DNA from 2 places in the Shinella sp. 838 genome. Region 2 is predicted to be linked to the other one. Evidence: predicted binding sites of a transcription regulator. Region 2 holds the regulator's gene; the other holds the start of a gene.

Region 1 (7,126 bases), on a different contig from region 2:
GGCAGCGGCATCGGCTTCGGTGGTGATGCCGAGGCGCTTCATCGTCGCCTGCGAAAGCTGGTTGTCCATGCTGACGCCGTACCATTCCGCCTTGCCCTTGTCGGCATCGACCTCGCGGGCCAGCAGGAAATGCGTGCCAAGGGCGATTTCGGGGTTGCGGATGGTGATCGGCATTTCGAGGACGGGCTTGAATTTCTGCCGCACGAGGATCTGCCCATTCGGCGGCGCCCCCTTGCCGGCCTTGGCGTAGACGGCGGCGACGAACTCCGGAGAGATCATGCCGTCTTCCTTCAGCCCTTCCGCGAGCTGGAAGGCGCGGATGGCGGTAACGGTCTGCTTGCCGTGCAGGCCATCCGGCACGCCGGCGTCATAGCCGAGCGTCGTCAGCAGCGTCTGCAGATCCATCAGCATCTCGCGCTCGCCGCGGCGGGTGATCAGGATGCGGATCGGGTCCTGCTCTGTTCTCTGTACGATGGGCGTGATGACCTCCGGCTTCGGATCGGTCATCGCCACCTCGACGCTCTTCTCGCCGGCTTCGATGAGCGCGGGGCGAAGGCCGGCCTCGGAGAGCAGCGGCGTATCCGGAACGACGACGACAGGCTTGAACAGCGCGGCATGCACGATGCGCTGCGGCGTGATCTCGCGGTCGGTGACGAGGACATGACCGCCGCGGCGCGTCGTGCTGAACAGCAGTTTCGCAAAATCGTTCGGCAGGCGCACGCAGCCGTGCGAGGCGGGGTAGGAGGGCACGCTGTTGGAGGCGTGCAACGCGATGCCCGACCAGGTCAGCCGCTGCATGAAAGGCATCGGCGCGCTGTCATAGAGGTTCGAGAAATGTGTGCGCTTCTTTTCGAGGATCGAGAAGATGCCGGTCGGCGTGGAATGTCCCGCCTTGCCGGTGGAAACGCGCGATGTGGCGACCACCACGCCGCCGTCATAGACCTTCAACTCCTGCAGGTCCTTCGACACCATGATCTGGAGCGGACCTTCGAGCGTGCCGCCGAGCGCGGTGGCGCAGCTCAGCATCAGGCCCACTATGCTCATGCCGGTAACGAGGCGAAACTTCATGTGACCCATCCGTACGCAATACAAACCGGCAGGAAGCGTAGTGCATCCGATTTAAGGAAGGCTTGATGCACGCAGACGATCCCCCGATCTGTGCCATCCCGATGCAGTCAAGAACGCTGGCTTGCCGGGATTTATTCGGTGGGTCCGTCGATTTTTCCGGCGGTCTTGAATGTCAATTTTTCGTGAAACCGGCTGGGGCCGTTCTTGCCGAACGTGTAGCCGGTCTCCACGCTCGCCTTGCCGAACTTGTCGCGCAGGGTGTTCATCGCGGCCTCGGCGGCGGCGCGGCGGCTGGCGGCGGGATCGACGAGATCGGGTGGGTCGGCGCGGCCGGGATCGGCAAGATCGCTGACGCCGATGCCGATCAACCGGTACTTCGTGCCGTCCACCTCCTTGCGCAGAAGCTCGATACCGGTGCGAAAGATGCGGTCGGCGAGCATGGTGGGGTCTTCCAGCTTGCGGTTGCGCGTGCGGCCTTTGAAATCGGCCGTCTTCAGCTTCAGGACGACGGTGTGGCCGGCGATGCCCGACTTGCGCAGGCGCGTGGCGACCTTCTCGCTGAGACGGCGCAGGTGCGCCACCAGCTCGTCATAGCTTGAAATGTCGTCGAAGAAGGTGGTTTCGGCCGATACGCTTTTGGCCGGATCGTTCGCATGCACCTCCCGGTCGTCCTGCCCGCGGGAGAGGTTGAAGAGCCGTTTGCCCATGACGCCGTAGCGGCGCATCAGGTCGGTTTCCTCCATGGTCTGCAGCTGACCGACAGTGCGGATGCCGTCGCGCTCCAGCGTCTCGGCAAAGGCCTTGCCGACGCCCCAGATGAGGCGCACCGGCTTCTCGCGCAGGAAGTCGAGCGCCTCGGCTTCGCCGATGACGGAAAAACCACGCGGCTTGTTGATGTCCGAAGCCACCTTGGCGAGGAACTTGCAGTAGGAAAGGCCGATCGAGATGGTGATGCCGACTTCGTTTTCGACGCGTTGGGCGAAACGGGCGAGCACACGGGCAGGTGGATCGTGGTGCAGGCGTTCGGTGCCCTTGAGCTCCAGAAAGGCCTCGTCGATGGAAAGCGGCTGAACGAGCGGCGTCAAGTCCTGCATCATCGCGCGCACCTGCCGGCCGACGGCGACGTATTTCTCCATGTTCGGACTGATGACGACGGCGTTGGGACAGGCCTCCAGCGCCTTGAACATCGGCATGGCCGAACGCACGCCGTGGATCCGTGCGACATAGCAGGCGGTGGAGACAACGCCGCGTTTGCCACCGCCGATAATGACCGGCTTGTCCGCAAGGTCAGGATTGTCGCGCTTCTCGATCGCTGCATAAAAGGCGTCGCAGTCGATATGGGCGAGCGTCAGGCCATAGAGTTCGGCATGATAGACGAGGCGGGGGCTGCCGCACGCGCGACAACGGCGCAGGTTCACAGGCTGCCCGGCAAGGCAGTCGCGGCAGAAGCCCGGAAAACGCGATTCGGCTGTGCTCATCATGCGGAACAAATATTGAACATCGCGACATTACCGCTTAAATTCACGAGTCTCAAGCGCTGCGGGAGGTGAAGGCATGACGACGCACAGGCAAGCGCGTGGAGATCCCCGCTTATCGCCCGCTCAGAAATCGTCGCTGCCGTGCGGCCCGCTGAGGACGGCGTGGGCGTGCACCACCGCCTCCGGCGTGACACCTGTCGCGGTGCTGAAAGAAAGGAGCGTCGGTTCGTGCTCCATCAGGAAAGCAACGAGGCCGGCGAGAAAGCCGGGATCGTCGATGGCATTGCGCACATCCGAAGGTGAGACGCCGGTGAGCGAGAGGAAACGCGAGAGCAGTTCGGGTTCTCCGGCCAGCCAGCCGAGGATGGCGACGGCGGTTGCCTCGGCATCGGCAACCGCGGGTGTATCTTTTTGGCTTTTCATCGTTTTTCCTCGGGAAATTTACCTTTTAATCAACCAAGTCGCGCTAACGTCGATGCGGACAAGCTGGGTGATTTCGGCTTTGCCGCAACTTATCGATCCACCGGAAGGTTGCAAGGCCGGCGAGAGGAACAGGGACGCACGATGCCCAAGCAGGTGATGATTGTCGAGGACAACGAGCTCAACATGAAGCTCTTCCGGGATCTCATCGAGGCGTCCGGCTATACGACCATCCAGACCCGGAATGGTATGGAAGCCCTTGATCTTGCCCGCAAACACCGTCCGGATCTGATCCTGATGGATATCCAGCTTCCCGAGGTCTCCGGCCTCGAAGTCACCAAGTGGCTGAAGGAAGACGACGAGCTGCATGTCATCCCGGTGATTGCCGTCACGGCCTTCGCGATGAAGGGCGACGAGGAGCGGATCCGCCAGGGCGGCTGCGAGGCCTATGTCTCCAAGCCGATCTCCGTTCCGAAGTTCATCGAAACCATCAAAACCTATCTCGGCGACGCATGAGTCGGAGGTCAGGGCCATGACAGCGCGCATTCTCGTCGTCGACGACATTCCGGCAAACGTAAAGCTGCTCGAGGCGCGGCTGCTCGCGGAGTATTTCGACGTGCTGACGGCCGAGAATGGCTATGATGCGCTTGCCATGTGCGAACGCACGCAGGTGGATCTCATCCTGCTCGACATCATGATGCCCGGCATCGATGGTTTCGAGGTCTGCGAACGGTTGAAGGCCAATCCGCGCACGGCCCATATCCCTGTTGTCATGGTGACGGCGCTCGACCAGCCCTCCGACCGCGTGCGCGGCCTCAAGGCCGGCGCCGACGATTTTCTCACCAAGCCGGTCAACGACCTGCAACTCATGTCACGGGTGAAGAGCCTCGTGCGGCTGAAGACGTTGACGGACGAGCTGCGCATGCGCGCGGCCACCGCCCGCGCCATTTCCCTGGAGGAGGGGCTGGACAGCAATCTCGGCGACGAGCCGGGCGATATCCTCCTCGTCGATGGCCGCGCCAGCTCCCAGGAGCGCATCACCCGCGCGCTGAAGCCGATCGCCGAGGTCACCTCGATGTCCGATCCGCAGGCTGCACTCTTCCAGGCGGCCGAAAGCAATTTCGAGCTGGTGATCGTCAACGCCAATTTCGAGGACTACGATCCGCTGCGCCTGTGCTCGCAGCTCCGCTCGCTGGAACGCACCCGCTTTCTGCCGATCCTGCTGATCGCGGAGCAGGGTGACGACGACATGGTGGTGCGCGCACTCGATCTCGGCGTCACGGACTATCTGATGCGGCCGATCGACCCGAACGAGCTGATCGCCCGCAGCCTCACCCAGATCCGCCGCAAGCGCTGCAACGACCGCCTGCGCGCCAGCGTGCGCCAGACGATCGAATTGGCCGTCACGGACGGCCTGACGGGTCTGCACAACCGTCGTTATCTCGACAGCCACATGAAGCTGCTGATCGACCGTGCGACGGCGCGGGGCCGGCCTCTGTCGGTCTGCATCACGGATATCGACCGCTTCAAGCTGGTCAACGACACCTATGGCCACGATGCCGGCGATGCGGTGCTGCGCGAATTCGCCAGCCGCGTGCGCTCGGCCGTGCGCGGCGCCGACCTTGCCTGCCGTTACGGCGGGGAGGAGTTCGTTCTGGTGATGCCGGATACCTCTGCCGACATGGCGGCAGGTGTCGCGGAGCGCCTCCGCACGATCGTCGAACGGGAACCGTTCCGCGTGCCCGGCACGGACGTCTTCCTGTCCATCACCGCTTCGCTCGGCCTTGCCAGTGCGCTGTCGGCCGGAGACAGTCCGGAAGCCCTGTTGAAGCGCGCCGATACCGCGCTTTATGAGGCGAAGCGCTCCGGCCGAAACCGGGTCGTGGCTGCCGCTGCGTGAGGCGGCCGATTCGCCGCGAGGTTGTCCACAGGCGAATTCATATTTCGGGCATTTGACTTGGAAATCCGCAGGTTGCACGGTTCGTGCCGGTTGCTGACCGTACGTGAACCGCGCCGCCCCTGGAATCCGGTCACGTGGTGAAAATTGGCTATAAGTCGTACTATTCGACTTTGGTGAGGCCTATCAATGGGTTGTGTCGTGTATCGCCTTCCCGTACGTCAACCGGGTATTTTGTCATGGTTGCATACTTCTCTCGCAATGGTTGAAATTGGCGTTGCCAACCATTGTTGCGATCCATGACGGAACCGCTGCTCAATGGCACACGTCTCCTCGGCGCGGTTAACTATGAGACAAGGCGCCGGCGGGGGAGCGTTAAGAATTCGTTGATTTTTTTTCTTTTTCGCGCGATGCTCAACTCATGCGCGGCAAACGAGGCCGCACAACCGGTTACCCCATGATGCTAGGTCCGCCGCATCTCCTGGGTCGTGGGGTCGGTCGGTCAGCTACGACAAATACGGAATCCTCGTGCCGTCGTCGTGTCTGACCGACCCCCATTCAACGCCGCTCCCTCAGGGGAGCGGCGTTTTTGATTCGGGGCAGGAGACACGAAGGCTGCCGACAAAAAGAAAAGGCGCCGGACGTTTCCGTCCAGCGCCTTTGCGAACCGAAGCGGCTCCCAAGATTACTTGATCTTGGTTTCCTTGAATTCGACGTGCTTCTTGACGACCGGGTCGTACTTCGTCTTGGTCATCTTGTCCGTCATCGTACGGCTGTTCTTCGTGGTCACGTAGAAGAAACCGGTGTCGGCCGTCGACAGCAGCTTGATCTTGATGGTGGTAGCCTTGGCCATGGTCGTCCTGCCTTTATCAAAAACGAAGCCGCGGACAGCCAGTCTGCTCTACGGCTTAAATCTGGGCGGAAACTACAAATCGCGCCCGAAAAGTCAACCCCGTTTCGGCCGGAAAACCATCCGGGCGAGAGAAAGTACGAGGTAAAACCCGAAGAAGCCGACGATCGCCCAGGCAAAACCGTCATTGCCGGAAACATCCATCGCCGCGCCGATGGCCTGCGGACCGACGACGGTGCCGACGGCATAACAGAAGATGAAGGCGGCATTGGCCGCCGCGAGGTCCGCGCCGACGAGGCGCGAGCCGAGGTGGCTGAGGCCGACCGTGTAGAGGCCGGCGACGCAGCCGCCCCACAGGAACAGCACGGTCGCCATCAGCACCCAGCTGTGCGAGATGAGGGGCAGGCAGAGCGCGCCGACGAGGCCGATGACCGCCATGATCGTCAGGAGGCGCCTGCGGTCCTTCATGCGGTCGGAAAGCATGCCGAGCGGGATCTGGAACGCCATGTTGCCGATACCCATCACGGTCAGCAGCAGGGCGGCCTGCGGCTCGCTGAAGCCGGCCCGCGTCGCGTAGATGGGGAAGAGCGAAAGGCCGCCGACCTCCACCGCGCCGAAGATGAAGACCGCCGCTGTCGCCGTCGGTACGAGAAGGATGTAGCGCATGAAATGCAGCTCGGGCTTCTCGTCGATATCGGGGCTTTCGCCGCGGGCGATGAAAATGGGAACGGCGGCCAGAAGGATGATGGCGGCACCCACCGCGAAGGGCAGCACGCCGTCGCTGCCCAGAAGCGAGAAGAGCAGGGGACCGGCGGCGAAGCCGAGCGACAGCACCGTGGCATAGATGCCCAGCACGAGACCGCGCCGGCGGGGCGGGGCCGCGGCGTTGATCCAGAATTCGGAGAGGATGAAGAGTGTGGTGATCGCGCCGTGGAAGACCAGGCGAAGCGGGAACCACAGCCAGAAATTCTGGATGTAGTAGAAGCCGAGGCCGCTGATCGCCGCCAGAATGATGGCGGCGATCATGATCGTCGAGGTGCCCCAGGCATGCGCAAGGCGCGTGGTGAAGGGGGCGGCAGCCATGGCGGCGACGCCGGCCATGGCAGAGTTGATGCCGATCATGGTGGGGGAAATGCCGCGCTTCTCCATGATGATGGAGAGCAGCGGAAGACCGAGGCCGATGGCGATGCCGACGGCGGAAATGGCGGCGACGGCTGCAAAGAGAGACCGCCAGTGGATGCTCTCCACCGGGCCCGAGGTGCCGGATTGCGGCTGCGTCATATGCGATCGATCCTCAAAGAAGGTCCCGAAGGAAGCGCCCGCGCTGGGTGTGATACAGCGGCACGGTTCTTCCGAAGGGCAGAGACTTGTCTTCCTGAAGGCTTTTTTGAAGCTCTTCAAGGATCAATACGG
Region 2 (7,126 bases):
CACGACCCCGGTCATCGACGGCACATTCGGCCCGATCATCCTGCGCGTGACGAACATCCGCCCGGAAAACACCAAGACCTTCGACGAGGTGAAGGAGGATCTGCGCAACGAGCTGGCGCTAAGCGAGGCCGCCGATGGCATTCTCGCCGTACACGACCGGCTGGAAGATGCGCGCGCCGAAGGCCTCAGCCTTGCCGAAGCCGCGGCCAAGAACAACCTGAAGGCCGTGACGATCGACGCCGTCGATGCGCAGGGCAACGACCAGAAGGGTGAAGAGATCACCGGCCTGCCCGAAAAGGCCGCCCTTCTCGGCGAGGTCTTCAAGACGGATGTCGGCACGGAAACGCAGCCGATCAATGTCGGCCGCGAGGGTTATGCCTGGTTCGAGGTGCTCGACGTGATCCCGGACCGCGACCGCACGCTGGACGAGGTGCGCGAGCGCGTGGTCGCCGACTGGACCGCCGAGCAGCAGCGCCAGACACTCGCCAAGAAGGCCGAGGAGCTGGCCGAGCGCGTGCGCAAGGGTGGCGACATCGCCACCATTGCCGGCGAACTCGGCATGGCCGTCGAGAACAAGGCGGGCCTCAATCGCGGCGCCCAGGATCCGGTGCTGAGCCCGGTGGCCGTCGCTGCCGCCTTCGCAGGTCCGCTCGGCCACGTCGCCAATACGCCCGGTGTCGACGGTGAAGGCCAGATCCTCCTGAAGGTGACGGAAGTGAACGCCGAGACCGCCACCGACGCGCTCTCCGGCGACGAGCAGCAGATCGCCGCCGTCGCCCGTGCCAGCGGCGACGACATCCTCGACCAGATGGTGAGCGCCCTGCAGACGTCCTACGGCGTTTCGATCAACCGCACGCTCGCCGAACAGAGCATCGCGCGATAGGGAGACGGCAACCGCATGTCCGACCTGAAACCCTATATCGCCAAGGTTGCCGGGGGCGCGATGCTGGACCGCGAGGACGCCCGCGGCGCCTTCGAGATCATCATGTCCGGCGCCGCCACGCCCTCGCAGATCGGCGGCTTCCTGATGGCGCTGCGCGTGCGCGGTGAGACCGTCGACGAGATCTACGGCGCCGTCGGCTCGATGCGCGCCCGCATGCTGCCGGTCAATGTTCCCGCCGATGCGGTGGACATCGTCGGCACGGGCGGCGACGGCGCCGGCACCTACAACATCTCGACGCTCGCGGCGATCATCGTCGCGGGCGCCGGCGTTCCGGTCGCAAAGCACGGCAACCGGGCGCTCAGCTCGAAGTCGGGCACGGCGGACGCCCTCTCCTGCCTCGGCGTAAAGCTGGACATCGGCCCCGCGGAGATCGCACGCTGCGTGCACGATGCCGGCCTCGGCTTCATGTTCGCGCAGCTGCACCATCCTGCCATGAAGCATGTCGGCCCGTCGCGCGTCGAACTCGGCACGCGCACGATCTTCAACCTGCTCGGCCCGCTTTCGAACCCCGGCAGCGTCAAACGCCAGCTGCTCGGCGTCTTCTCGCCGCACTGGTTGCTGCCGATCGCCGAAGTGATGCGCGATCTCGGCTCGGAGAGCATCTGGGTTGTGCATGGCGAAGGCCTCGACGAGATCACCACGACGGGCACGACGAAGGTCGCCGCGCTCGAAGATGGCAAGATCCGCACCTTCGAACTGACGCCCGCCGATTTCGGCCTTCCCCAGGTGGCACTGGACGACTTGCGCGGTGGAGACGGCGCGCACAATGCCGCCGCCCTCCTGTCCGTGCTCGGGGGCGCGCACATGCCTTACCGGGACATTTCGCTCGCCAATGCCGCGGCCTCGCTGGTCGTCGCCGGCAAGGCGGAAACGCTCAGGGACGGCATGCGCCTCGCCACCGAAGCGCTGGAAAGCGGGCGTGCGCGCACCGTTCTGGAACGCCTTGTCGCAGTTTCCAACGAAGGCCAGGCGGAGTAGGATTGTCCATGACCGATATCCTGAAGAAGATCGAAGCCTACAAGCTGGAGGAAATCGCCGCCGCCAAGGCGCGTGTTTCCCCTGCCGAGCTTCGCGCGCGCATCCGCGACCAGGAGCCGCCGCGGGGCTTCTTTGCGGGCCTCAAGGCGAAAAAGGCGGAAGGCCGCTTCGGCCTCATCGCCGAGATCAAGAAGGCAAGCCCCTCCAAGGGCCTCATCCGGCCGGATTTCGATCCGCCGGCGCTGGCGAAGGCCTATGAGGCCGGCGGAGCCGCCTGCCTTTCCGTTCTCACGGACACACCGAGCTTCCAGGGTGCGCCGGAATTCCTGACAGCGGCGCGGGCGGCCTGCACCCTGCCGGCGCTGCGCAAGGACTTCATGTTCGACGGCTACCAGGTGCTGGAAGCCCGTGCCTGGGGTGCGGACTGCATCCTTCTCATCATGGCCTCGCTCAGCGACGACGATGCGAAGATGCTGGAAGACGCCGCCTTCGCGCTCGGCATGGATGTGCTCATCGAGGTGCATGATGCGCCTGAAATGGAACGCGCGCTGAAGCTCAAGTCCAAGCTCGTCGGCATCAACAACCGCAATCTGCGCACGTTCGACGTAGATCTTGCCGTTTCCGAAAAGCTCGCAAGCATGGTGCCGGATGACCGCCTGCTCGTTGGCGAGAGCGGCATCTTCACCCATGCGGATTGCGAACGCCTCGGCAAGGTCGGCATCTCCACCTTCCTCGTCGGCGAAAGCCTGATGCGCAAGGATGACGTGGCGGCCGCCACTCGCGAGCTCCTTACCGGCTCGGCCGGCATGCTGGCAGCGGAATGATGGCGGTCTCGAAATGACGGGCGAGGCCCGCACGCTCACGCATATCGGCGCGTCCGGCGAAGCCAACATGGTGGATGTCGGCGGCAAGGCCGAGACGGTGCGCATCGCGGTTGCCGAAGGGTTCATCCGCATGGCGCCGGCAACGCTGGACCTCATCCTCAAGGGCGACGCCAAGAAGGGCGACGTGATCGGTACGGCGCGGCTTGCCGGCATCATGGCCGCCAAGCAGACCGCCAGCCTCATCCCGCTCTGCCATCCCCTGATGCTGAGCAAGGTCGCGGTCGACATCCGCGAGGACCGCAGCCTTCCGGGACTGCGGATCGAGGCAATGGCCAAGCTGACCGGCCGCACCGGCGTGGAGATGGAGGCGCTCACCGCCGTCAGCGTCGCCTGCCTCACCATCTACGACATGGCGAAAGCCGCAGACCGCGAGATGGAGATCGGCGGCATCCGCCTCGTCGAAAAATCCGGCGGACGCTCCGGCGACTACCGGCGCGGAGACGCAGGCTGATGTCGCTGCTGCCTGTCGAAGACGCCCTCCATCGCCTGCTTTCGGCCGCCCGGCCGACACAGCAGACAGAGCTGGTCCGGCTGCACGAGGCGGATGGCCGCGTGCTTGCCGAGGATGTCGCTGCCAAGTTGACGCAGCCGCCCTTCGACAATTCCGCGATGGACGGTTATGCCGTGCGCCACGCGGATATAGCCACGCTCGGCTCGATCCTGAGCGTTGCGGGCATGTCGTCCGCTGGCCACGCCTTCCAGGGCACCGCAGGCCCCGGCGAGGCCGTGCGTATCTTCACCGGCGCCCCGCTGCCGGCCTTCGCCGATACCGTGCTCCTGCAGGAAGATGCCGAGGTCCTGGAAGACGGTCGCATCCGCACCACCTTCCTCACACCGAAGGGCCGCCACATCCGCCCGCGCGGCCAGGATTTTTCCGAAGGCGAAATCGTCCTGAGGACCGGCGACGTGCTCGATGCCGGCCGCCTGACGGTCGCGGCAGCCATGAACCATGCGGCGGTGACCGTCTATGCACGCCCGCGCATCGCCGTGCTCGCCACCGGCGACGAGCTTGTGTCGCCGGGCACGCCCCCAGGCGCCAGCCAGATCATTGCATCCAACACCTACGGCGTCGCTGCGCTCGCCCGCGCGGCAGGCGCCGAGGTGATCGACCTCGGTATCGTCGGCGACGACAAGGACGCAATTCTGAACGCCGTGCGCCACGCACTGTCGCTCGGTATCGATGCGCTCGTCACACTCGGCGGCGCATCTGTCGGGGATTTCGACCTTGTGCAGCCCGTGCTCGGCGAAGCCGGCATGGACCTCGATTTCTGGCGCATCGCCATGCGCCCCGGCAAACCCCTGATGGTCGGCCGCCTCGGCGACGTGCACGTCGTGGGCCTGCCCGGCAACCCTGTTTCGAGTCTCGTCTGCTCGCACCTCTTCCTCGTTCCCCTCGTGCGCCGCCTCGCGCGCCTTCCAGCGGAAAACCGCGAACGTCCGGCCATTGCCGCCGTGCCGCTCAAGGAGAACGACCACCGGCAGGACTATGTTCGCGCACGCATTGCCCGCGACCCCGCCGGAGACCTGCTCGTCACGCCCCTCGACAAGCAGGATTCCTCCATGATGAAGGCCTTCTCCGCATCCGAGGCCCTTCTCGTCCGCGCACCCCACGCGCCGGCGGCCCCTGCAGGCGCGCCCTGTACAGTGCTTCTCCTGCGCGAACCATCCGCCTGAACAGTACTATTATTGTTTCAGCAGCCCCTTGCAGAACACATATGGAACAGATAGTGTCTGTTCTGGATTTGTTTCACTCGATTCTCGGTGGAGGGGCCATGCTCACGCGGAAACAACAGGAACTTCTCCTGTTCATTCATGAACGGATGAAGGAGTCCGGTATTCCTCCCTCCTTCGACGAGATGAAGGACGCGCTGGATCTCGCGTCGAAATCGGGCATCCACCGCCTCATCACGGCGCTGGAGGAACGCGGCTTCATCCGGCGCCTGCCGAACCGGGCCCGCGCGCTCGAGGTGATAAAGCTTCCCGAAGCCTATACCCAGAGCCTGCAGCCGCGCCGCGGCTTTTCACCTGCCGTCATCGAGGGCAGTCGCGGCAAGCAGCCCCCCGCTCCCGTCGCCGCCCCGCCGCAGCGCACGCCCGTGGCCGAGGTTTCCTCATCCGTCTCCGTGCCTGTCATGGGCCGCATCGCTGCCGGCGTGCCGATCTCCGCCATCCAGAACAACACCCATGACATCACCGTTCCGGCCGAGATGATCGGCAACGGCGATCACTATGCGCTGGAGGTCAAGGGCGATTCGATGATCGAGGCCGGCATTCTCGATGGCGACACGGTGATCATCCGCACGGCGAGCAGCGCCAATCCCGGCGAAATCATCGTCGCGCTTGTCGACGACGAGGAAGCCACGCTGAAGCGCTTTCGCCGCAAGGGCGCGTCGATCGCGCTCGAAGCGGCAAACCCCGCCTACGAGACCCGTATCTTCGGGCCGGACCGGGTAAAAATCCAGGGCAAGCTGGTCGGCCTCATTCGCCGCTATCACTGATCGGCCGGCTGATCGAAACTGCCCGTGCGCCAGTCGTAGCTGCGGTGGCGGGCCCAGGGCCGGTCGAGACTTTCCACGGCCGGTGTGACCTGCGCAGCTGAAAAGATGTTGGATAGGCCTTCGGCGGCCGGGTGGATTTCGAGGGCGCCGGTTCGCCTCAGGTGACGCACAGTCACCAGGCGCGCACCCGAGCGGCAGGCCTCGAGCCGCAGGGCCAGGGACAAGACGACGAGGTCGGCAGCGTCGCAGGCCGTGCCCAGGAAGGCGACGTCGTCGAGGGTCACGATCCGCCAGCCGCTTGGCGAGACGGCGGCGCAGAAGGCCTTTGCCTCGCAGACGAAGCCATTGCCGGCCCGGGCCGCCGCGAGCGCGGACGCCATGGCGTCCCTCGCCTTCTGCCGGTCGGCCTTGCGCCGGGGCTTGTTTCGGCTTTCTGCGGCACCCGTGGTGCTGACGGCTTCTTCAAGGGTCAAGCCGGCGCTTCTGCGGATCTCGGGTTTTACAAGTTCGCCGAGCCGAAGGGCGCGCCGCCACTGCGCATAGATGAAGTCTGGCGGTCTTGCCCGGTTTGTGGCGACGGTTTCGCCGCGAAGGATGGCAACGAGGCGGCCATCCTCGGACACCAGCGCTTCCGGCGTGGCACCTCCAGCCGGAAAGCAGGCGATGGCGAGGCCGATCCCGACAAGCAGCGTTCCCGCATGGCGCAGCCGCGTGCGCAGGATGCAGACAAGCCCGCCACCAAGACCGATCAGCAGGAACGCAATCGAGGGAATGCGGCCGGTGACGATCTCGCCCTTCCAGCTCGCAACCCATGTCGACAGCGCGATCATCCACTCGATGCCCTTGCCCATGATCGCGAAGGGCACGCCATCGAGGCCGAAAGGCATGAGCAGTACGGCGATGAGGCCGAAGGGCATGACGATCGCGCTGATGACAGGCATAGCGAGCAAGTTGCCGGCAAGTCCATAGGCCGGGATGCGATGGAAATGGCCGATGGAATAGATCAGGGTCGCGAAGCCGCCGATCAGCGAGGACAGGAGCAGCCCGCCGAAGAAGCGCCCCAGCGCACCGCCGAACAGTTTCAGGCGCCCTCCCTCGCCCTCGCGGCGGACGGGACGTTCCCGCCAGGCCGCATAGCCGGCGACGAGCCCGAGCGTTGCGGCATAGGACATCTGGAAGCCCGGATTGGTGACGGCCGACGGTGTCATGGCAAGGATGACGATGGCCGAGAGTGCCACGTTGCGCAGGCTGATCGCCGCACGGCCGAACAGCACCGCCACCAGCATGATGCAGATCATGATCCACGAGCGCACGGCGGAGATCGCACCGCCCGAAACGAGGATATAGAGCGTCACCATGGCGAGCGCACCGGCGGCAGCGATCTTCTTGGCGGGATAGCGTTCGGAAAAGCCCGGGATCAGTGCCATCAGAACGCGGGCGCCGACGAGGAAAGTGCCGGCGGCGAGCACCATGTTGAGCCCGGAAATGGCCAGCACATGGGCAAGCCCCGCCTCTCGCAATGCCTCCACCGTTTCCGGGCTGATCGCCCGCTGCTCCGCCGTCACCAGGGCCGCGGCGATCGCGCCGGCATCGCCGCCAATCCGCCCGCGGATATGCTCGGTGAGGTTGTTGCGCCAGGTCGCGACCGTCTGTCGAATCCGACCCTCGACGCCCGGCTCGGCCACTGCAACCGCACGCGGGGCCTGATAGAAGTAGCCGACCGCGCCGGTGCCGGCGAAATAGGCGTCGAAGGCGAAGTCGTTGAGGCCGGAAAGCGCCGGGCCGGAGGGCGGCCCGAGCCGTGCCCGTCCGGTTATCCCACC

The links. The regulator LexA, encoded in region 2, represses DNA repair genes until DNA is damaged. The targets are predictions, from matches to a motif close to TGTTCNNNNTGTGTTCNG.
Region 1: P9A16_RS11160 (DNA polymerase IV) is a predicted target of LexA. The motif match lies at 2,551-2,568, and genes of this name have one in related genera.

The regions. Positions count from the first base shown of each region.
Region 1 covers NZ_JARSBQ010000002.1:716,454-723,579, forward strand. Annotated here, with positions in the region: gene P9A16_RS11155 (L,D-transpeptidase family protein) at 1-1,068, opposite strand, end outside; gene P9A16_RS11160 (DNA polymerase IV) at 1,200-2,546, opposite strand; gene P9A16_RS11165 (DUF3572 domain-containing protein) at 2,670-2,969, opposite strand; gene P9A16_RS11170 (response regulator) at 3,111-3,482, shown strand; gene P9A16_RS11175 (PleD family two-component system response regulator) at 3,499-4,866, shown strand; gene rpmG (50S ribosomal protein L33) at 5,549-5,716, opposite strand; gene P9A16_RS11185 (MFS transporter) at 5,810-6,994, opposite strand; gene P9A16_RS11190 (NUDIX hydrolase) at 7,008-7,126, opposite strand, start outside.
Region 2 covers NZ_JARSBQ010000001.1:1,548,543-1,555,668, reverse strand. Annotated here, with positions in the region: gene P9A16_RS07355 (peptidylprolyl isomerase) at 1-883, shown strand, start outside; gene trpD (anthranilate phosphoribosyltransferase) at 899-1,921, shown strand; gene trpC (indole-3-glycerol phosphate synthase TrpC) at 1,930-2,745, shown strand; gene moaC (cyclic pyranopterin monophosphate synthase MoaC) at 2,759-3,256, shown strand; gene P9A16_RS07335 (molybdopterin molybdotransferase MoeA) at 3,256-4,479, shown strand; gene lexA (transcriptional repressor LexA) at 4,578-5,303, shown strand; gene P9A16_RS07325 (ComEC/Rec2 family competence protein) at 5,297-7,126, opposite strand, start outside.